DNA from 2 places in the Pectobacterium parvum genome. Region 1 is predicted to be linked to the other one. Evidence: predicted binding sites of a transcription regulator. Region 1 holds the regulator's gene; the other holds the start of a gene.
What was found. The regulator CRP, encoded in region 1, controls carbon source genes, mostly activating them, when cyclic AMP is high. The targets are predictions, from matches to a motif close to ATGTGANNNNNNTCACAT.
Positions count from the first base shown of each region.

Region 2: a site for CRP is predicted at 10,314-10,331, ahead of rhaS (HTH-type transcriptional activator RhaS). Genes of this name have one in related genera too.

Region 1 covers NZ_CP087392.1:702,532-714,672, reverse strand. The annotation lists gene LOZ86_RS03155 (protein SlyX) at 256-474, shown strand; gene slyD (peptidylprolyl isomerase) at 594-1,175, opposite strand; gene LOZ86_RS03145 (YheV family putative zinc ribbon protein) at 1,296-1,490, opposite strand; gene kefB (glutathione-regulated potassium-efflux system protein KefB) at 1,553-3,364, opposite strand; gene kefG (glutathione-regulated potassium-efflux system ancillary protein KefG) at 3,366-3,917, opposite strand; gene LOZ86_RS03130 (ABC transporter ATP-binding protein) at 4,043-5,956, shown strand; gene LOZ86_RS03125 (LysE family translocator) at 5,982-6,584, opposite strand; gene LOZ86_RS03120 (hydrolase) at 6,691-7,731, shown strand; gene LOZ86_RS03115 (YheU family protein) at 7,728-7,964, shown strand; gene LOZ86_RS03110 (phosphoribulokinase) at 8,089-8,958, shown strand; gene LOZ86_RS03105 (OsmC family protein) at 9,072-9,479, opposite strand; gene crp (cAMP-activated global transcriptional regulator CRP) at 9,854-10,486, shown strand; gene argD (bifunctional acetylornithine/succinyldiaminopimelate transaminase) at 10,644-11,870, opposite strand; gene LOZ86_RS03090 (aminodeoxychorismate synthase component II) at 11,990-12,141, opposite strand, start outside.
Region 2 covers NZ_CP087392.1:4,372,719-4,384,859, reverse strand. The annotation lists gene LOZ86_RS19745 (methyl-accepting chemotaxis protein) at 1-401, opposite strand, end outside; gene mgtA (magnesium-translocating P-type ATPase) at 840-3,551, opposite strand; gene LOZ86_RS19735 (methyl-accepting chemotaxis protein) at 4,031-5,608, opposite strand; gene rhaM (L-rhamnose mutarotase) at 6,166-6,480, opposite strand; gene rhaD (rhamnulose-1-phosphate aldolase) at 6,559-7,383, opposite strand; gene LOZ86_RS19720 (L-rhamnose isomerase) at 7,388-8,650, opposite strand; gene rhaB (rhamnulokinase) at 8,647-10,137, opposite strand; gene rhaS (HTH-type transcriptional activator RhaS) at 10,473-11,312, shown strand; gene LOZ86_RS19705 (helix-turn-helix domain-containing protein) at 11,337-12,141, shown strand, end outside.

The DNA.
Region 1 (12,141 bases):
GCTCCAGCCATCATTAAAATAAATTCGCGCCTACTATAACTGTGCGGACGAAGACAACACAACGACGCACGCGACAATCCTTTGATAAAAAACGTCAGGAAGCTTCTCTGACATCATTTGTGTCGTCCTAAGGCCTTCTGGCAACGATATGCCCCATTCCGGATAGTGCATTGCGCCCTACTGCGACCGTTTTTACTACCAGAAGTTTCCGCTTTCTGACAAACTCGCGGGTAACAAGAGGTAAGGGGAATACCGATGTCACCATCAGCACTTGAAGAACGACTCGAACAGTTGGAAAGCCGACAGGCTTTTCAGGAATTAACCATAGAAGAGCTTAACCAAACGGTTATTCAGCACGAGCGGGAAATTAGCCGCCTGCGTGAACATGTCCGTCTACTCACCGACCGACTACGCAGCCAGCAAACCTCACTCGTCGCATCACAGGCAGAAGAAACGCCGCCGCCGCATTACTGAGATTCGCGACCCGTTATGCTGGCGCTCGATACAGGCCAGATCCCGATCTAAAAGTAAATAAATAAAAAAACCTCAGGTGATCTTCATCAACCTGAGGTTTTTTTATGCGCTACAATATATTAGTGGCAGCCGCATCCACCGTTGCCGCCGCAGCCGCCTTTACCGTGCTGGTGGTCATGATCGTGGTCATGGCCGTGACCGCCACAGCAGCCGTCGCCATGTTCATGGTCGTGTTCACCGTGAACATGGCCGTGCTCCAGCTCTTCTTCCGTTGCTTCGCGGATAGCAATGACTTCAACATTGAAGCTCAGGTTTTGGCCTGCCAGCATGTGGTTGCCGTCGACAACAACGTGGTCGTCTTCCACTTCGGTAATTTCAACAGGTACTGGACCCTGATCGGTCTCAGCCAGGAAACGCATGCCAACTTGCAGCTCGTCAACGCCCATAAAGACATCTTTCGGTACGCGCTGAACCAGATTTTCATCATAGTTGCCGTAAGCGTCGTTGGAACCAATGTTCACATCAAACTTATCACCAGCCTCATGGCCTTCCAGCGCGCTTTCCAAACCAGAAATCAGGGAGCCGTAACCGTGCAAATAGTCCAACGGCGCGCTCACCGGAGACTCATCAACCAACACACCGTCTTCTGTACGTACTTGGTAGGCCAGGCTAACTACCAGACCTTTTGCTACTTTTTTCATGATATCTCCTACCGTTGGAAATCAAACTGGCGCAAATTGTAGCTGAAAAATGTCCCTATGTACCGTCTGGAATCAAAAAACGCCAACGGTTGGTGACAATACCACCACGGCACTCATCCCTCATTCTGGCCGGAAGATCCCGATGATATCGCTAGCCTGTGGGGCGGGTGCCGCCGTGGGTTCATCTGCCTGACTCTGGCGATATCCGCACTTCACGCACACCACAACCTCGATATCATCTTCTCGTCCAACGGCAAGTGTGTCCTGAGCCTGACACGTCGGGCACACGGCCCCTGCAATAAAGCGTTTACGCATGATAACTCCAATTCATCACCGTTCCAGCATCTGTAAAGAACTCCAATAGGCGTTATTGGTTCTTACTCGTCGTCCTCATCCCACACACTCGGCCGACGTCGCTCGCGCAGCATTTCTCGCTGGAAAATATCCTCCAGCTCACGGCGAGCCTCTTTCACACGGGAGATTTGCGCGACATCCCCCGTCAGTTGCGGCATCAACTCACGTAGCATGCGCATATCCAGACGGCGGAAGTGCTGTTGCGCGCGCATCGCCTGATGCGGGTGCATGCCCAGCGTCACCAGTGTTTTTCGCCCCAGTTCCAGCGCACTGGAAAAGGTTTCGCGCGAGAAATGTCTTACGCCCGTCTGTAACAGCTCATGGGCTTCAACACGCCCGCGTGCCCGTGCCAGAATCTCCAGATTTGGAAAGTGTTGCTGACAGAGATGCACAATCTCCATCGTATCTTCCGGCGCATTACAGGTGATCACAATGGAGCGCGCTTTATCCGCGCCCGCCGAGCGCAGCAGTTCCAGTTCCGTGGCATCGCCATAATAAACCTTATAACCATAGCTGCGCATCAAGCTCACGGCGCTGATATCACGCTCCAGAACCGTAATCCGCATTTTGTTCGCCATTAATAAGCGAGCAATCACCTGTCCGAAACGCCCGAAGCCCACCACGATCACTTGCGGTTCGTCATCCTCGACATACGGTTTCTCATCCGGCACATCCTGCACGTTATAGCGACGTACCAGAATGCGGTCGATTAACTGCATCAGCAGCGGCGTCGTCATCATGGATAGCGTCACCGTCACCAACAACAGCGGCAGTTGCTCACCTTTCAAAACGTTGAATGAAGCCGCAGCAGAAAACAGGACGAAGGCGAACTCACCGCCCTGACTCAGCACCCCGGCAAACTGCAAACGCTCGGATCGGCGCATACGATTAATTCGCGCAAGGAAATACAGCACAGCCGCTTTCACGGCCACCAGCACCAGCACCGCAAACATAATCTTCACGATATGGGTGTAGAGGATCCCGAGATTCAGCGCCATTCCTACAGAGATAAAGAACAACCCAAGCAGCAAGCCTTTGAACGGCTCAATGGCAATTTCTAATTCATGCCGATATTCGCTTTCCGCCAGCAGAATACCGGCGATAAAGGTGCCTAATGCCATAGAAAGCCCTAACGCTTCCATAAACAGCGCAGAGCCGAGCACCAGCAACAGCGCGGCGGCGGTGAATACTTCGCGCACGCCAGATGCCGCAATAAAGCGGAACAGCGGACGCACCAAATAGCGACCACCGATTAGCATGCCGAGAAACGCAGCAACCTTCAGCCCAATCCGTTCCCAATCGCCGAAATCACCCTGCACACCGGCCAGAATCGGGATCAGCGCCAGCGCAGGAATAACGGCCAAATCCTGAAACAGTAGAACGGAGAAACCTAGTTGCCCCGACTCATTACGGTTCATGCCCTTTTCGCGCATCAGCTGCAGCGCCATGGCCGTTGACGACATCGCCAACCCCACGCCGCCAATCAGTGCGGACTGCCACGAGAAATCCGTCAAATACAGGCCTCCGCCTAAAATCAGCGCACTCAGTCCGACCTGAGCCGCCCCAACGCCAAAGATCGAGCGGCGCAGCGTCCAGAGCTTGGAGGGATTCAACTCCAGACCGATGATGAACATCAGAAAAACGACACCCAGCTCCGAGAAGTGCAGAATGGCTTCCACATCACGGATAAAGCCAAGCCCCCAAGGGCCAATGGCGATCCCAGCGATCAAATAGCCCAATACGGCGCCAATCCCTATTCGGGCAGCGATCGGTACGGCGACTACCGACACAAACAAAAACAAGACTCCGGCGGTCAGGAGCGAAGAACTCTCCATACTAGCGTTCCTCTTTAGGTAAAGGGGAGGATAGCCATTCACCGTAAGCTTTGGCTTGACTCAACAACACATCGGGCTGTAACCGACGCGCCCAGTAAATAATCATGGGATGCATCCAATGCATACGGCACATTTCCGCCGTCAGCTCAAACGGGCGTAGCAAATCGTCCATCGGGTAGCGATTGCTCCCATCAGCGTGGTAGGCATCTTCCGGCTCACCGGTCGTAATCACCGAGCGCCAGTATTTCCCCGCCAGCGCATTCCCGCCAATCCCATTAGCAAAGCCGCGAGATAACACCCTATCGAGCCACTCTTTCAGCAGCGCCGGACAGCTGTAGGTATAAAACGGATGTTGGAAAACAATGACCTGATGCTCACGCAGCAGCTGTTGTTCATGATGAATATCGATAAAAAAGTCAGGATAGTGTGCGTACAGATCGTGCACGGTTACATTCGCCAACTGCTGCGCCGGTTGCAATAAAATCCGGTTCGCTACCGAGTCCTGTGGTTCCGGATGGGCATACAGCAGCAAAATCTTCGGTGGCTGCGACATCATTCCCCTCCAAAGCGTCGTCATAATAATCGTTTTCCGTTACCATGCAGCGCAACGACTAAAAACGGGACACCGCGTGTCCTGATATGTCCATAATTTAACATACTCTGAACATACGGCGCTTTATGATTGTTTTCTCTTCGCTGCAAATTCGACGTGGTGTACGCGTTCTGATCGATAACGCGACAGCAACGGTTAATCCTGGCCAAAAAGTCGGTCTGGTTGGCAAAAACGGCTGTGGTAAATCTACGCTGCTGTCATTACTGAAAGGCGAAATCAGCGCCGACGGTGGCACCGCAACCTTCCCGCAAAACTGGTCACTGGCCTGGGTCAATCAGGAAACGCCTGCGTTGGATAAACCCGCGCTGGACTACGTGATTGACGGCGACCGAGAGTTTCGCCAGTTGGAAGCCGCGTTGCAGACCGCCAACGAAGAAAACGATGGCAACGCCATTGCCACGCTGCACGGCAAGCTGGATGCGATTCAGGCCTGGACGATTCAGGCCAGAGCATCAAGCCTACTCAATGGGCTAGGATTTTCTCAGCCACAGTTGCAACAACCCGTCAGCGCCTTTTCCGGCGGCTGGAGGATGCGTTTGAATCTGGCACAGGCGCTGATCTGTCGTTCAGACCTGCTGTTACTGGATGAACCGACCAACCACCTCGATCTGGATGCGGTTATCTGGCTGGAAAAGTGGCTGAAAAACTACGCCGGCACGCTGGTCCTGATCTCGCACGATCGCGATTTCCTCGATCCGGTAGTGACCAAGATTCTGCACATCGAGCAGCAGTCGCTCAATGAGTACACGGGTAACTACTCCTCGTTTGAACGCCAGCGCGCCACCCGTCTTGCACAGCAGCAATCGCTCTATGAACATCAGCAGGAGCGCGTCGCGCATCTGCAACACTACATCGACCGTTTCCGCGCACAAGCAACCAAAGCCAAGCAGGCGCAAAGCCGGATAAAAATGCTGGAACGCATGGAAATGATTGCACCAGCGCATGTCGATAACCCTTTCCGCTTCAGCTTTCGCGCCCCGGAGTCGTTACCCAATCCACTGATGAAGATGGAAAAGGTCAGCGCAGGCTATAACGACAAGCTGATTCTGGAATCCATCAAACTCAATTTAGTGCCGGGTTCTCGCATCGGGCTGCTCGGCCATAACGGAGCGGGTAAGTCCACGCTGATCAAACTGCTTGCTGGCACGCTCGCCCCACTGAAAGGGGAAATTGGGCTGGCGAAAGGTGTGAAGCTCGGTTATTTCGCCCAGCACCAGTTAGAGTTTCTACGTGCGGACGAATCGCCATTACAGCATTTGGTGCGTCTGGCAGAGCGGGAAACGGAACAGCAGCTGCGCGACTACCTCGGCGGCTTCGGTTTTCAGGGCGACAAAGTCACCGAGATCACCGAGCGCTTCTCTGGCGGCGAAAAAGCCCGTCTGGTACTGGCACTGATCGTCTGGCAGCGCCCGAATCTCCTGCTGCTCGACGAACCAACCAACCACCTCGATCTGGATATGCGTCAGGCGTTGACCGAAGCATTAATCGATTTTGAAGGTGCACTGGTTGTCGTCTCGCACGATCGACACCTGATCCGTTCTACTACGGACGATCTCTATCTGGTACACGACCAAAAAGTAGAACCGTTCGACGGCGATTTGGAAGACTACCAGCAGTGGCTGGTCGGCCTGCAACGTCAGGAAAATGCGGCCGATGAAACGCCAAAAGAGAATATCGCCAACAGCGCACAGGGCAGAAAAGATCAGAAACGCCGCGAAGCCGAATTGAGAACACAAACGCAACCGCTGCGCAAACAGATAACCAAGCTTGAGCAGCAGATGGAAAAGCTGGGGGAAACGCTGGCAACGCTGGAAGCCCGACTGGCGGACAGTGCCATCTACGACATCAGCCGTAAAGCCGAACTCACCGACTGCCTGCAACAGCAAACCAAAGTCAAAATCGAGCTGGAAGAAACGGAGCTATCCTGGCTGGACGCGCAGGAACAGCTAGAGCAGATGATGCAGAGCGACTCGTTTTGATATTAGTTGCCTGAAAAGCGTCGCCTTAATGCCAAATCAACAGCACGCAGGCGGCGGTCAGCAAGCCCATTGACACATTAAAGATAATCCACGCTTTTTTACTGCGCAGTAGTCGTCCAATCATCGTGCCGAATCCGAGCCAGATGACACCGGACACCAGATTGACCAGCACAATCCCGATGCTTATCGCGATCACTGACTGGTTATAGCCTTCCCCCGCCAGACTAAAGCTGGCAACCGCGCCCAGCGCCATGAGCCACGCTTTCGGGTTCAGGAATTGCAGCAACCACCCTTGATAAAGCCGGATCGGCTTGGGCGGTGCAACGGACGTTTCCAGACGTTCGTAAGCCGCCGTGGCGATTTTCCACGCCAGCCAGAGCAGATAGGCACTGCCGAGGACTTTCAAGATAAAATGCAGCGAAGGGTAAATCAGAATCAAACCACCGACACCGAATGCCACCAGCAGCAAAATGCTCTGCATGCCCAGCATGATGCCGACCATCAGCCACAGTGAACGCATAAAGCCAAAATTCGCGCCCGAGGTGGTCAACAGCATATTGTTAGGCCCCGGTGTGATGGCCGCTACCCACAAAAACCCCAACATCGAAAGAAATAAACTCAGTTCCATTATTTGTAGGCGCTCCTGACCCAAATGTCGTACCAACTGGCAGCATTGAAGCTAACAGTGTGATATTGATCGTACAAGAGCCGACAACAAGATTTATCTATCCTTTATGTATGACCATTTCCGTCCGCTGAGCGGCGCGCATAATCCACATCTGCAAACGCTATTACCGCGTCTGATCCGCCGCCATGCGCAATTCTCGCCAGTCTGGCAGTCACTGGAATTACCGGATGGCGATTTCGTCGATCTGGCCTGGAGCGAAGCCCCTGAACAGGCGCGGCACAAACCGCGCGTGGTGCTGTTCCACGGGCTGGAAGGCAGCTTTCATAGCCCTTACGCTCACGGCCTGCTACATGCCTGTAAGCAGCGCGGCTGGCTGGCAGTCATCATGCATTTCCGCGGATGCAGCGGCAAACCCAACCGGATGAAGCGTATTTATCACTCCGGCGAAACCAGCGATGCCAGCTATTTCCTGCGCTGGATGCAGGAGACGCTGGGCGATACACCTACGGCTGCCATCGGCGTGTCTCTCGGCGGTAACATGCTAGCCTACCTGCTCGCGCAGCAAGGCGAAGCCTGTTCCCTGTCAGCGGCCGTCATTGTTTCTGCACCACTGATGCTCGAACCTTGTAGCCGTCGGATGGAACAAGGCTTCTCTCGCGTCTATCAGCATTACCTACTGCGCCTGTTGAAACAAAACGCCAGTCGCAAGCTGGCGGCTTACCCGGACACGCTACCGATTCAGTTGCCGCAGTTGAAGCGAATCCGACAGCTGCGAGAGTTTGATGACGTCATTACCTCACGTATCCACGGCTTCCGCGATGCGGCCGACTACTATCGACGCTGTAGCGCTCTGCCACTGTTGCCTCAGATACGAAAACCGCTGCTCATCATCCATGCGAAGGACGATCCTTTCATGACATCAGAGGTGATTCCCGATCTGTCTCAGTTACCGTCTAATATTGAGTATCAGCTAACGGAACATGGCGGGCATGTTGGCTTCGTCGGTGGAACGTTGCTGAAACCGGAAATGTGGCTGGAACAGCGCATTCCCAACTGGCTTAGCCCATTTTTGGACCAGGCCAGCGACTCTTTTTCTTCAGGAGCCGTTTTTACTCAGAAACCCTTTGAATCAGGAAACATAGCGTGATTATTCCCTGGCAACAGCTCGACCCAGAAACGCTGGATAGCATCATCGAATCTTTCGTTCTGCGGGAAGGCACCGATTACGGCGAACAGGAGCGTTCGCTGGCGCAGAAAGTGGAAGATATCCGCGGCCAACTCCAATCTGGCGAGGTGGTGTTGGTGTGGTCTGAGTTACATGAAACCCTCAATATCATGCCGCGTAATCAGCTCAATTCCGGAGGACATGCCCCTTATTGAGCACGCCGAAAGTCGTGAAAGAACGCGCCAAACATGCTAACAATGATGATAATTACGTCTTTTTTGAGGATGCGCGCAGGCCTTCGGTCTATGCGGGCATCGCGATCACGGAGTCACGCACTTTATGTCACATCAACATCCGATTATTGCGGTTACCGGCTCCAGCGGAGCGGGAACCACGACAACCAGTCTGGCCTTCCGTAAGATTTTCCAGCAGTTTGATCTGCGCGCAGCCCAGTTGGAAGGCGATAGCTTTCACCGCTATACCCGCCCGGAAATGGATATGGCAATTCGTAAAGCGCGTGATTCAGGACGCCACATCAGCTACTTCGGCCCAGAAGCGAATGATTTCAGCCTGCTGGAACAGTCGTTTATTGAATATGGCCTGCACGGGCGTGGCCAGACGCGTAAATACCTTCATACCTACGATGAAGCCATTCCCTATAATCAGGTTCCTGGGACGTTCACGCCGTGGGAGCCGATGCCAGAACCCACCGATATCCTGTTCTATGAAGGATTGCACAGCGGCGTGGTCACCGAGCAAAACGACGTGGCACAGCATGTCGATTTGCTCGTCGGCGTGGTGCCGATCGTCAACCTGGAATGGATTCAAAAGCTGATTCGTGACGTTAATGAGCGCGGCCACTCGCGTGAAGCGGTGATGGATTCCGTCGTCCGCTCAATGGAAGACTACATCACCTATATCACGCCACAGTTCTCTCGCACACACATCAACTTCCAGCGCGTGCCCACCGTGGACACCTCCAACCCGTTCGCCGCCAAATCGATTCCCTCATTGGACGAAAGCTTCGTCGTGATTCATTTTCAGGGGTTGGATAATATTGATTACCCCTATCTGCTCGCTATGTTGCAGGGTTCCTTTATCTCCCACATCAACACGCTGGTCGTTACCGGTGGGAAGATGGGATTGGCGATGGAATTAATCATGGCACCGCTGGTGCAGCGGTTAATTGAAGGGAAAACGATCGAATAAGCATCGAGATACACGGGGCGACCACAGGGGTGAGGCCTCCCTACGGGAACCACCCCCTGTGTTTCCCCTAATAACAGGCTTAAGTGACCAGAATTAGTGCCCAGAGACAGGGATTATGCCAGCACTCTAATTTCGTGGCTGTGCGTCACCTCAACGGCTTTGCCCAGCATCAATGCTACTGAGCAGTATTTTTCTGCCGACAGTGCGACGGCTCGCTCGACAACTTTGTCGGTCAATCCTTTTCCCGTCACGATAAAATGCAGATTGATATGGGTGAATAAACGCGGCGCTTCTGACCGACGTTCTGACGTTAATTTCACTTCACAATCCGCTACATCGTTGCGGCTTTTTTGCAGAATCGACACCACATCAATCGCGCTGCATCCCCCTACGGACATCAACACCATTTCCATCGGACTCGGCGCTTTATCACCGGAATTGCCGTCCATCAATATCTGATGTCCTGATGCGGATTCGCCCAAAAACGTTAAGCCTTCAACCCATTTTACCCGTGCCTGCATGATGCCTCTCCACTAAAAATTTTTTGAAAATTTATACCGTTACTGTACAAAAACCAGCGTTAATCAGCGCTTTGTCATGCTGAAGCGAGACAACACAAGACACGTCCTTAAAGCTGTGTTAAAACGAAAATAGAATAGACCTTTTCTGGACAAACCCAGAAACGAAGAAGATGATGACCTGGCCAGACATACCCAGCCATTTTTACGGTGCGGCAAGGCAGCAACCGGAAAATAAAGGGTACAGAGGTTTCAGTATATTCCCTGACGTCATTCTGCCTAGACTGAATTTTATTTTTTTAGCAGTTAAACACGCCGTACAGGGAACTCTGACCCCTGTAATTTGCGCAGTGAATTACAACAGAGGATGATAGCGAATGGTTCTCGGCAAACCGCAAACAGATCCAACTCTCGAATGGTTCCTTTCCCATTGTCATATCCACAAGTATCCATCGAAGAGCACGCTGATTCACCAAGGTGAAAAAGCAGAAACGCTTTACTACATCGTGAAAGGCTCTGTCGCAGTGCTAATCAAAGATGAAGAAGGCAAGGAAATGATTCTCTCCTACCTCAATCAGGGCGATTTTATCGGCGAGCTCGGCCTGTTTGAAGAAGGTCAGGAACGCAGCGCCTGGGTTCGGGCAAAAACCGCCTGTGAAGTGGCTGAAATTTCCTATAAAAAATTCCGCCAACTCATCCAGGTTAACCCGGATATCCTCATGCGTCTGTCTGCACAAATGGCAAACAGACTTCAGGTTACCTCTGAAAAAGTCGGCAACCTCGCCTTCCTTGATGTGACTGGCCGTATTGCCCAAACCCTACTCAACCTGGCCAAACAACCTGATGCCATGACACATCCAGATGGCATGCAAATAAAAATTACCCGTCAGGAAATTGGGCAAATCGTTGGCTGCTCGCGTGAAACCGTGGGCCGCATTCTGAAAATGTTAGAAGACCAGAACCTGATCTCTGCACACGGTAAAACGATTGTCGTTTACGGCACTCGCTAAACCCCTGTCGCGGTACCCTACCAATAAAAAAAGCGTGAAGCCTTGGCCTCACGCTTTTTTTATGGCGAGCTTCCTGCTCGCCACCCTGCGGGTCGTCGCAAGCGACGTTGAAAAACGTTCCCTACGTTTTTTTATGGCTGATCTTTTGAGAGCATAATCAGTTTGCTGCGTTAACGACCTGCGCGACGGCTTTAGCGAATTTCGCCATCCCCTGCGCAATATCCTCTTCATCAATAATCAAAGATGGTACGAAGCGGATTACGTTCGGCCCAGCCATCAGCACCATAAGCCCCTGAGACGTTGCCGCAGCCAGAAACTCGCCCGCGCGACCATGCCATTGCGGTTTCAGTTCGGCACCCAGCAGCAGCCCCATACCGCGAACCTGCTCGAATATTCCGCACTGCTGATTGATTTTCTCAAGCTCACTAACAAAGCGATCGTGGCGATCCGCCACACCTGATAGCACTTCTGGTGTGTTAATAATATCCAGCGCAGCTTCCGCCACCGCACAGGCCAGCGGGTTGCCGCCATAAGTGGTGCCGTGTACCCCAACCGTCATGGCCGATGCGATCTCTTCCGTCGTCAGCATCGCGCTAATCGGGAAACCACCGCCCAATGCTTTAGCCGTTGTGAGGATATCTGGCGTAATGCCGTAGTGCATGTAGCTGAATAGTTTGCCAGTGCGCCCCATTCCGCTCTGCACTTCATCAAACACCAGCAGCGCCTTGTGCTGATCGCACAGATCGCGAACGCCTTGTAAAAACTCAGGCGTAGCGGGCGTAATCCCCCCTTCCCCCTGAATCGGCTCCAGTACAACCGCACAGGTGTGATCGTCCATCACCGCTTTAACAGCAGCCAGATCGTTGAAGGGAACATGAACAATATCGGCAGGCTTAGGCCCGAAACCGTCGGCATATTTAGGCTGTCCGCCGACCGAGACGGTGAACAGCGTCCGACCATGGAATGCATTGTAGAAGGCGATGATCTTGGTTTTATACGGACTATGGCGTTTAATCCCATAGTGACGTGCCAGCTTAAAGGCAGCTTCGTTAGCCTCAGCACCGGAGTTAACAAAGAACACGCGGTCGGCAAAAGTAGCATCAATCAATTTGCTGGCGAGGCGTAGCGCAGGCTCATTAGTGAAAATATTGCTGGTGTGCCACAGCGTTTCACCCTGCTGCTGCAACGCGTTCACCAATGCAGGATGGCAGTGACCCAGCGCCGTGACCGCAATACCACCGGAGAAATCGATATACTCGCGGCCGTCCTGATCCCAGACGCGGCTCCCTTTACCTTTCACGGGTACAAACTTCGCGGGTGCATAAACTGGCAAAATCACTTTATCATGAGTATCCCGTGTCACTGCTTTCTGCTCTGCTGCCATTTGCTGCCTCACTCTGCTGTCCATCATATCTAAATGAAAATATAGTCAACAAATATGCATAAAAAATCAATTACAGGCAATATTAAATCGGCTACTGAGGAGAATAACTTTCTATATCACTAAATTTTAAGGAAATTATCCAAAAGCTGATGCCCCTGCTGGCTAAGAATGCTCTCTGGGTGAAACTGCACCCCTTCCAGTGGCAATGCGCGATGGCGGATCCCCATAATCTCATCACGCTTTCCTTCATGTTCGCTCCAGGCCGTGACCT
Region 2 (12,141 bases), 1.0 Mb from region 1:
CTGCGGCGATGTTCCCCAAGCTGTTGTGTTTTCTGCGTGACACGACCGAGTTCTTCGCTGACGGCATCCCCAAGTTCGGCGCGGCTCAGGTTTGCGGCGGTTTGCTCAAGCACCTGCTGTGCCCGATCGGTGGCTTGCCGCTGCGTGGTGAGCTCTGGGCCAAAATTTTTCCCCTGACTGCCAAAATAGCCCGCGCTTAAGCCGCGCTCACGCTGTAACTGGTGAGCGTACTCGCCTGCATCGCGCGCCAGCGTGATGAGTTTCTCCATACGGATCATTTCATTTTCTGTATTGCGGCGTTCCATCACGCCGGAAAAACTGAACCAGAGGAGGGCAAGGATGGGTGGGAGAAGGGCAAGAATGAACTTACTACGGATCGAGATGTGATGAAGGGATTTCATAGGTGTGCTCCATAGCCTGCAAGTAGTCCGTTCCTGACATGTGCAGTTTGCAAAAGTAGACAGGGGTTTATTTTAGTTTCGGCCTAATAAGGGAATGGTTTAGCGCTGACCCCATGATTCCCTTAAAAAAGCTATGTCTATTTTGATTACCACTACGTGGTATGAGATATAATCCTTATTATTTAATTGATTATGTGATTTATTCTCTTTTTTTAGCAATGATATTGTTAACTTATGCTACATCCAAGGTGGTATATATTTTTGCCACTGTATCGGTATTTTTACAGTCTAAATTACGGTAAGCAGCATCGTGACGTTAATCAGTGAAATCAGGGCAAGAAAGAAGACAACGATCCTGAATGCATGGCGAGAAGGTTTCATAGAGGCTCCTGATTTGGCGGGCAACAGCGCACCCGCCGTGAAGGGATAAAGAAGGGATCAGAACCATTGGCCGAAGCGGCGAATATAGGCGCGTTTGACCAGTTGAGCGACGGTGCAGTAGCCAATCAGCGTGGCGGCCAGCCACGGGAAATATTCCCACGGCAGCGGCTGCAAACCGACCAGCGGCCCCAGCGGGGAGAACGGCAGATAGATACCCAGCGCCATCACCAGCCCAGTCATCAGCATCACCGGCAGTGCCGCTGTACTCTGAATGAACGGGATCTTCTGGGTACGCAGCATGTGCACCACCAGCGTTTGCGACAGCAACCCCTCAACGAACCAGCCTGACTGAAACAGGGCCTGATGCTCTACGCTGTTGGCGGCAAACACAAACCACATCAGTGCGTAGGTGGTGATGTCAAAAATCGATGACGTCGGCCCGATACACAGCATGAAGCGACCGATATTTTTGGCATCCCATTTACGCGGTTTACGCAGGAACTCCTTATCCATTTTGTCCCACGGCAGCGACAGTTGAGAGATGTCGTACATCAGGTTCTGAATCAGCAGGTGGATCGCCAGCATCGGCAGGAACGGAATAAAGGCGCTGGCGACCAGCACGGAAAACACGTTACCGAAGTTGGAGCTGGCGGTCATGTTCAGGTATTTGATGATATTACCGAACGTCTCGCGCCCTTTGATGATCCCTTCTTCCAGCACCATCAGGTTCTTTTCCAGCAGAATGATATCGGCCGATTCTTTGGCGATATCTGTACCCGTATCGACAGAAATCCCGATATCGGCATCGCGCAGGGCGGGGGCATCGTTGATACCGTCGCCCAAAAAGCCGACCGTATGACTATTCCCCTGTAGTGCTTTCAGCACGCGGGATTTTTGTAGCGGGGTCAGTCGGGCAAAAATGGTGCGCTGTTCTACCAGAACGCCGAGCTGTTCATCGCTGAGCGCATCGATAGCGTTGCCTTCCAGCACCTCGCCCGGTTCCAGCCCGACATCGCGGCAGATCTTGCTGGTAATAATCGCGTTATCGCCCGTCAGAACTTTAACCGTCACGCCGTTTTCATGCAGGGCGCGAATGGCAGCAGAAGCACTTTCCTTTGGTGGATCGAGGAACGTCAGCAGACCGCAAATTGTCAGGTCGCGCTCATCCTCGGCGCTCAGCGGCAGCGTGCTGCCTACCGGACTCAGTTCACGGGTGCCGATCATCAGCACGCGGAACCCTTGTTGGTTGTAGCTTTCCGCCAGCGTTTTCAGCGTACTGCGGCGCTCGTCGTCCAGTTCATACTGCTGCCCGTTTTCACTCACGTACGTGGCGACCGCCAGCATTTCTTCTACCGCGCCTTTGCAAATCAGGCGTTGCTGGTTGTGTTCATCGGCAACGATGATGGACAGACGACGGCGAATAAAATCAAACGGCAGCTCATCGATTTTGCGATAGCGACCCAGCGCGGCGATGGCAGGATTATGGCGACCAAAATGCATGATGGCCTGATCCATCAGGTTTTTCATGCCGCTTTGGTGCGCACTGTTGAGCCAGGCGAGCTGGAGTACGCTCGCATCGACTTGACCCTGCGTATTCAGGTGATGTTCAAGGATGATGCGATCCTGCGTCAGCGTGCCGGTTTTGTCGGTGCACAGGACGTCCATTGCGCCAAAGTTCTGAATCGCGTTCAGTCGTTTGACCACCACTTTACGCCGCGCCATGGCGATCGCGCCTTTTGCCAGATTCGAAGAGACAATCATCGGCAGCATTTCCGGCGTCAGTCCGACGGCGACCGCCAGTGCAAACAGGCTAGCCTCCATCCAGTCGCCTTTGGTGAAGCCGTTAATCAGCAGCACGACAGGCACCATCACAATCATAAAGCGGATCAGCAGCCAGCTTACGCTGTTCACGCCGCGATCGAAGGCGGTTTGGGAACGGGTGCCGACAATCGATTTTGCCAGCGATCCAAAGTAGGTATGGCTGCCGGTCGCCACGACGATGGCCGTTGCCGTGCCGCTGGAAATGTTGGTTCCCATCAGGCAGACGTTGGAGAGTGCCAGCAGATCGCTTTCGCCTACACAGCTTGCAGGCTGACAGCCTTTGGCACTGATATCGCTGAATACGTCGTATTTTTCGATCGGCAGCGACTCACCGGTCAGGACGGCCTGACTGACGAACAGATCGCGAGATTCCACCAGTCGAACATCCGCTGGCACCATATCGCCGGCGGAGAGCGTCAAAATATCGCCGGGAACCAACTGCTGAAGCGGAATTTCCTGCATGACGGCAGTGGCGCTGGCGTGAGGGCGGCGCAGCACGGTGGCCGTTGTCCGCACCATCGATTTCAGTGCTTCAGCGGCTTTATTGGTCCGAAACTCCTGCCAGAAACGCAGCAGGCCGCTCAGACTCACCATCACCAGAATGATGAGCACGCCAGTGAGCGATGTCTCTTCGTTATGGCGCAGCGGTAGCCAGTAGTCGGTGAAAAAACTGATAGCGGCCAGCGCCATCAGTACGTAAATAAACGGGTTATTAAACGCGGCGGCCAATTGCACCAGCGCGTGCGGCGCTTTTTCATGAGCGACGCGGTTTTCGCCATAGATTTGCTGGCGCTCAATGACGTCATCATGGCTTAAGCCGTGCAGATGCGTGTTCAGGTTAGCCAGTGTTTGATCGAGGCTGTTTTGTGCCTCGCGGGCAATCGCAAAGGTGGTCGTGGGTGTCTTACGGGCGCGGCGATACCCCGTTTGCGTGATCATATCGGTCATGATGCTGCTCTCTTAATGTTGCCTGTCCGCCGCGCATCCCGGATAAAGGGACGTAAAGCGGAAAAAAATGAAGGTATTAAGGGAGGTAAACGGCGCAGACGGAGAGAACAGAGAGGTCGAGGAAGAAGACGGTCCTTATTCTAACGGATGCGGTTTACCGGGCCATCGAGGGTGCTCGTCCATGTTGTCTCCTTATCGCCGTGCGGCGAGATGTAAAAAATAGTCGTCAGCTGACGAAGCCCATTACGTAGAAACACAGCGTAGTGTAGTACTGCTATTATAACCCTGTTTGCCTAAACCAGACGTCAACGTTTGTTCATGAATCAAACAGGGCGAGACAGCAGGTGTCCCTGCGGCGTATTGTGTCGTTATAGGCGAGAGACTTGGAAGGGCCGTTATCAGAAGCAATAGTTATCAGAAAAAACAGTGCTCAGAAATAGGGGGCTGCCCCGCCGAGTCGCTGGCGGGGCAGAGGAGCATTAATGAATTCTCAGCGTGTGGTCCTGATTCACTTTGAAGAAACGAACCGCATCACGCAACTGTGCACCCTGTTCCGTCATAGCGTGTGCCGCCGTGGCGGATTCTTCAACCAGCGCGGCGTTTTGCTGAGTGACCCGATCCATTTGTTCTACCGCTAGGCTGATTTCTTTGATGCCAATATGCTGCTCGTTGGAGGCCTGAGAAATCTCCGCCACGATATCCGTGACCTTTTTCACCGACTGCACAATTTCCGACATCGCCTGGCTGGCTTTGTCTGCCCGCGCGGAGCCGTCGGTAATCTTCTCGACGGTGCCTTCGATCAGCGTTTTGATCTCTTTGGCGGCATTGGCACTCTTTTGTGCCAACGTTCGGACTTCACCCGCTACAACGGCAAATCCTTTCCCTTCGCTGCCCGCTCTGGCCGCTTCTACTGCGGCGTTCAGTGCAAGGATATTGGTCTGGAAGGCAATCCCTTCGATCACGGCGATAATATCGACGATCTTCTGTGAACTGTCGGAGATTTCATGCATACGTTTGAGCATGTCGTCCACGATAAGCCCGCCCTGAGAGGCCGTTACCGAGGTTTGCTGGGCCAACTGGCTCGCTTCCTTGGCGTTATCCGCATTCTGACGCACGGTGTGCGTTAGCTGCTGCATATTGGCCGATGCCTGAATCAGCGAGGCCGCCTGCTCTTCAGTACGCTGCGACAGGTCGCTGTTGCCCTGAGCAATCTCGTTGGACGCCAGCGAGATGGATTCACTGCCGCTCATGATGGTGTGCACGATGCTCATCAACTGCTGGTTCATGTAGTGGATTGAGGCCAGAAGGCTGCTGTTGTCCCCTTGGCGCAGTTGGATTTTCGCCGTCAGATTACCAGAGGCAATCTCAGTCATGATTTCTTGGGCGTAATGTGGGTCGCCGCCGAGCTGGCGTGAAATATTACGTGAGATAACGGTCGCGATAATTGCGGTGGCCAGCAGGGCGAGCAGCAACAATCCCCAAACATAGTACTGGGAGGTCCGGTAAGTTGAATCGGCACTGACGACGATATTTTTTGCCGTCGCCAATTCCATATCCACCAGCTTAGCCAGATCTTTCATCAACTGACTACGATACTTGGAAGAGCTTGCGCCGCTGATTTTACTCGCTTCTGCCAGATCGCCCCGATTGACGGTATCAACCAGCGTGGCATTGACTGAGTTAAAGCCGGAGAAGTTTTCGCCAATCACCTTAATCAGCGCTTTTTTATCCTCGCTGTTAGCAATGGCTTGGTAGTTCTTAAACGCGGTAAGGAAGGCATCGGCGTTTTGCAGTAATTCTTTGCGGTGGCCTTCGCGTTCTTCGGGGGCTTTGGAATCGATATATTGTATTTGCTGCAAACGCGTTTCGGATAACGAGCCGCGCATTTCCAGGCTATATCGCACGCCGGGTAGGCTGCTGCTGCTTAATTCATCAATGCGACTATTATTAACGCTAAGTTGGAGTAGTGAAACCACACCTAATAACAACATCATCGCTATCAGGATCGAAAAACCGAGCAATAATTTAGAGAACACTGTGAGCTGAGAAAATTTCATCGTTATTCTTATTGATTATAGAGAAGGTAGTAGTGATAACGGCAAATAAAATAAGATCTTTATAATACGTAATTCGATAAAGAGAGGTTGGTGAATAAACGGCATTTAATAATAACCAGACTCATTATGGCGAGACTAAATTCTGTTTATTTTTAAACTGGTAATGGATTATTTTAAGTGAAAGCGGGTTGTTAAATATTGTTTTAATAAATGTTTTTATTTTTAATGTGAGAAAACTATATTTCACAAATAGGAAAAATAAAATGTGATAGCCATCAATAATCGATAATTATTTATACCCGTCATACTTCAAGTTGCATGTGCGTTGGCTGCGTTCAGTCACCCGAATCACTTACTCAAGTAAGCTCATCGGGACTCCTTCGCTTGCTGCCTTCCTGAAACTCGAATTATTTAGGGTATGTAAATTAAAAATAATGATAATAACTAACGGGACTCATTAATTAAGTGACACGTTATTTCTTTTTTATCTCTTCAAAATAATGACGCAGCGGTAATGTTATTACCGCTACGCGATGATGCTTGGTTCAGAGGATGCCTTAGTCCAGATAGAACACCGGTTCCAGTGCATCGCTAACCGGGCTGTTATCAGGGTTGGCGGGCATGACGTCGCTCATGTGTTTCCACCAGCGCTGACAGACATCCGTTTGTGCAATCGCTTCCCAGCGCGCTTCGGATTCGACCTCGACATAGCCGAACAGCAGATTGCGCTGCTTATCCAGAAAAATGCTGTAGTGGTGTGCACCGTGGTTCTTGAGCACCTCGGCCAGTTCCGGCCAGATAGGATTGTGGCGACGCTGATATTCATCGTGACTGCCAGGAAAAACTGACATCACAAAAGCCTTACGCAACATGGATGAATCTCCCGTAGTCGTTGGCAGAACGCCACGGCGGTAATGCCGTGGCGGTTTGAGGCCTAATCGTTATGTGCACTACACGCGTAGTGCGGCTTCCATTGGCGTGACGCCGAAACGTTTACCCAGCGCGATCAGTTCTTCGGTCGAGATTGTCTGTTTCTTACCGCCCATCGATATCACTTTCACCATCACTTCGGCGGATTTCTCTGCGGTATCGATCAGGCCGAAGGCTTCATCCAGCGTCGGTCCGGTGCCGAAGATGCCGTGGAAGGGCCACAGTACCAGCGAATGACGCTTCATTTGTTCGGAGGTGGCATCGCCAATGGCATCGGTGCCCGGCACCATCCACGGCACAATCCCCACGCCGTCCGGGAAGACGACCAGACACTCCGTGCTGCCTTCCCATAGTTCACGGGTGAACTTAGCGGTATCCAGCTCCAGCACATAACTCAAGGCGATCAGGTTGGTCGCGTGGCAGTGCATGATAACGCGGTCGCGTCCGTGGGTGACGCCCATACGCACAATGTGCGACTGGAAATGCGAAGCCAGTTCAGACGTCGGCAGGCCGCCGTTGGTGAGCCCCCAGAAAATGCGATAGCCTTTACCGTCGCTATCGACCTGCAACACCACCAGTGAATCAGCCGGATCCAACTGCACGTTGCGGAAGAATTTGCCGGAGCCGGTGACGATAAACCAGCAGTCAGCCAGTGCAGGCATCGGCTGCGAAAGGGCTTCATGGCGCGGCTGTGGATAGAAATCGCTTTCATAAGGCGTCACATCCTCAGCCGTCAGGCGCAGGCTGACGTTACCGCCGTTACGTTCGTCCCAGCCTTTGAGCCACATGTCGCTGGTGGCTTTAATCATTCCCTGTACAAACCAGGAAGAGAGAATTGCTTGCATAGTCTTACCCTTGACGTTGAGTGAGGATGGTTTCTTCATACTGACGTACCTGTTGCAGCCATTCGCTGCCCGGGATGACGTCATGACGCTGGCAGTAGTGTTCCCACACGGCCTGCCACGGTAGCGATTTTTGCTCTTCTAGTAGGGCTAGACGCGCGGTGTAATCGCCGTTTTGTTCCAGTGTGCGCAGCGTTTCCGTAGGTTCCAGCAGCGCGCGCAGCAGGGCTTTCTTCATATTGCGGGTGCCGATGACCCAGGCGGCGATGCGGTTGATCGAGGCATCAAAGAAATCGAGCCCGATATGCACGCGGTTAAGCAGCTTATGGCGCACGATTTCGTGGGCGATGGCCTGCGTTTCGTCGTCCAACAGCACCACATGGTCGCTGTCCCAGCGTACTGGGCGGCTGACGTGCAGCAGCAGGCGCGGGACGTAAAGAATTGCGCTGGAAATCTTGTCGGAAATCACTTCGGTTGGGTGGAAGTGTCCGGCATCCAGACAGAGCGCGGTGCCGCGGCTAGCCGCGTAGCCAAGGCAGAATTCGCTGGATCCGACGGTAAAACTTTCCGCGCCGATCCCGAACAGCTTACTTTCCACCGCGTCGATATGGTGTGCCTGATCGAGCGGTTCGGCGATGACCTCATCCAGCGCGCTCAGCAGCCGCTGGCGGAACGCCAGACGATCGATGGTCAAATCTTTCATACCGTCCGGCACCCAGATATTCATTACAGACGGCGTGCCGAGTTCGCGCCCGAAGTAGGCGGAAATCCGGCGGCTGGCCTGACAGTGTTCAATCCAGAAGCGGCGTACTTTTTCGTCTGGATGCGACAGAGTAAAGCCGTCCGCGCTCAGCGGATGAGAAAAGCAGGTCGGGTTAAAATCCAGCCCAAGCTGGTGGCGCTTGGCCCATGCGACCCAGGAACTGAAATGCTCGGGGGCAATCTCGTTACGGGCGACGGGCTGCGCGGATTCCAGATAGATGGCGTGCAGGTTCAGCCGTTTAGGACCGGGGATCAACGCAAAGGCCTGTTCCAGATCGGCACGCAGTTCATCTGGCGTGCTCGCCTTACCGGGGTAGTTGCCAGTGGCCTGAATACCGCCGGTCAGTGGCCCGCCGGTGTTCTCGAATCCGGCTACATCATCGCCCTGCCAGCAGTGCATTGACACCGGAATCTGGTCGAGCTGTTCCAGCACGGCCTCTACGTCAACATTTAGGCTGGCATAACGTGCTTTTGCCAACTGCCAGGCAGCTTCAATTGGTGTGCTCATTGCGTAGTCTCCTTTTTGCCCTGTGGGGCGGTTTCTGGCTGGCTGAGCGCCTGAAAACGACGCCAGTGCCCGGCAAAATCACTCTCCGCACGCGGGGTATAGCGATGCAGAGGGAAGTTATGAGTCAGCATGTGCCTGAATGCGGCAAGGTCGGCAACGGCGCCCAGCGCCATCAGTTGGCAGCCGATATTGCCAAGCGTCGAGGCCTCGACCGGCCCGGCCAGAACCGGAATCTGGCATACATCGGCGCACAGTTGGTTCAGGAAGGCGTTCTGGCTGCCACCGCCGACAATATGCAACTGGCGGATTGGCGCGTGGCGTAGTTCGCCCAGTTCCAGTACCACCTGCCGATAGAGCAGCGCGAGGCTGTCGAAGATACAGCGTGCCAGTTCGGCATCACTGTGGGGCACGGGCTGGCCGTGCTCACGGCAATAGTCGCAGATCGCCTGATGCATGGACGGCGGATTGATAAAGCGATCGTCATTGGGGTTAATCAGGCTGGCGAAGGCGGGCACGGCGGTGGCGGACTGAATCAGCGCACCTAAATCTTTGATATTACGCTCCTGACAAACGCGCTGTAGCAGCCACAGACCCATGATGTTTTTTAGCACCCGATAGGTGCCGTCTACGCCGCCTTCGTTGGTGATATTGGCGGCCAGCGCCTGCGGACTGTTAAACGGCGTGTCGCTCTCGATGCCCATTAGCGACCAGGTGCCGGAACTGAGGTAGGCGCTGTCGCGGCTCAGCAACGGTGCGCCGACTACCGCGCTGGCGGTATCGTGCGTGGCGACAGCAGTAACGGGAATGTGTCGTCCGCTCGGCGCTGCCCAGTTTCCGACGGCGTGCCCCGGTTGTACCGGATCGCTCAACCAGCGGCGCGGGATGCCCAGATACTCCAGCAGTTCGCTGTCCCAGGTTTTCTTTTCCAGATTAAGCAGTTGGGTCGTGCTGGCGTTGGTGTATTCGCAGACGACATTCCCCGTGAGGCGATAGTGAAAATAGTCGGGGATCATCAGCAGGTGTGCTGCCTGATCCAGAGCGTCAGAGGGCGCATCGCCCAGCGCTTTAAGCTGGTACAGCGTATTAAACGGCAGGAACTGAATGCCGGTACGCTGATAGATCGTTTCACGTCCCAGTTCTGCGGTAACCGCGGCCATTACGCCGTCGGTGCGGTGGTCGCGATAGGAATACGGCAGGCCAACACGCTGCCCGTCCTTATCGAGTAGCACGTAGTCCACGCCCCAACTGTCGATCCCGATGCTATCGGGGGCGATACCCATGGCATCGATTTGGTGTAATCCGGTGAGGATGTCGCCTTCCAGCGCGGCCAGATCCCACTGATGATGGTTGTCCTGAAACACCAGCGTATTGCTGAAACGGTGAATTTCTTTCAGCGTCAAATGCCGCGTTGCGGTGTGCAAGGTTGCCAGCATGACCCGACCACTGGATGCACCTAAATCCACCGCCACGATATTCTTCACCGCCATAGCCGCACTCCTTACTTGTTGGATGTGTTGCAGTGTAAAGAGCGGTAACAGAAGCCACCTTCCTATGAGTGCCATCAACAACAGGCGGCTGGCAAAATGACAAAGCTGGCCGTGAAAGGGCTCACAATCTGGGAAATTATTTAGGGAATAACCACGAAAAAATCAGGGAAAAGGCGGTGTGATCCTTACCACACTTCAATCAATTAGGCGGTGCGATCTTAAAAAAAGAGCAGCCAGATGGCGTGCGGGTGACGGTATTTCAAGGCTGGTTTTGTCGCTTCTGGCTACCCTTTTTCAAAGGCTGCACTTTTCCAGAGGCTGAATGGAGAACTGAAATGACGTTACTTCGTGGTGATGATTTTTTTACTTCGCGTGCCGTAACGGTTGCGGTGGAGCCGCGCACCCCACAAACGGCGTTTCCTGAGCATTATCATGATTTCTGGGAAATTGTGCTGGTGGAGCAGGGCGCTGGCGTCCATGTATTTAACGATCAGCCCTATGCGCTATGCAGCGGTTCGGTATTCTTCGTTCGCGATAACGATCGGCATCTGTTTGAAGACGTGGAAGGGCTGTGCCTGACCAACATGCTGTACCGCTCGCCGCGCGGATTCCGCTTCCTTTCCGATATCGCTGCCTTTTTGCCGTATGGCCCGAACGGCGAATGGCAAGGGCAGTGGCAGGTCAATGCGGTGGGAATGCAGCAGTTGAAGCAGTCGATGAACAGTCTGGCGGAGCTGGCACAGAGCGATGCACCGGAAGCGATTGCCGCTAGCGAGAGCCTGTTTCTGCACATTCTGGTGCAGCTGCGCCAGCACTGTTTCCAGACGCAGGCCAACGGCTCCGAGCGTCAGGGAGTACAGGCGCTGCTGGGCTGGCTGCAAAATAACTACAGCGAAGAGGTGAACTGGGGCAGTCTGGCCGATCAGTTCTCGCTGCCGCTGCGTACGCTGCACCGTCAGCTCAAACAACACACCGGTATGACGCCACAACGCTATCTGAATCGGTTAAGATTACTGGAGGCTCGTCGGCGGTTGCAGCAGAGTGATGATTCCATTACCACTATTGCGCACGCCTGTGGATTTAGCGACAGCAATCACTTCTCGACGCAATTCCGCAAGGCATTCTCGCAGGCACCTAAGTCTCTGCGCCATCAGGCGTTTTCTCGTGAAGAGTAGGTAACGGCAACTGCGGGTGAGGGAATGACGACAGTAATACGGGGTTTGAAATTACAGACTGAAGACTATTTCCTCACCGACAAAAATGCCGTGATGGTTGCCGAACGGCATCCGCAGCCCGTGTTTCCGCTACATTATCATGATTTCGACGAACTGGTCATCGTCTGGCGTGGCAATGGCCTGCACCTCTGGAACGATGTGCCTTACCGCATTACTCGCGGCGATATGTTCTATGTATCCGCGAACGATCGCCACAGCTATGAATCCGTCCACGGGCTCGAACTGGACAACATTCTCTATATCCGCAATCGTCTGACGCTATCTGCCGATTGGCAAGCGTTGTTGCCGGGTGGGGAGCTTCCACAAAGCCAGCGCCACTGGTGTTTAGGCTCGGAGGGCATGGATACCATCCGTGAGAAGGTGGACGCGTTGAGGCAGGAGTGCATGAAGTCGGATGCGCTGTCGCTGCAACTGAGCGAGGCGCTGCTGTTACAGATTGCTCTGCTGGCGGCGCGCTATCGCCACACGCCGGATAGTCCACAGCTAGCGGATGCGCACCAACTGGATATGTTGATGAATGCGCTGCGTGCCAGCATCGCAGCCCCGTTCCGCTTTGAAGCCTTCTGCGAACAGCACCACTTTAGCGCCCGCAGTTTACGTTCGCGCTTTAAAGAACAAACCGGCATGAGCGTGCCGCACTACCTGCGTCAGCTACGGCTATGCAAGGCGATGGAGCTGCTGCGTTATGACCTGCAAACCATTGGCGACGTCGCTGCGCTGTGCGGTTTTGAAGACAGCAACTACTTCTCCGTGGTGTTCCATCAGGCGT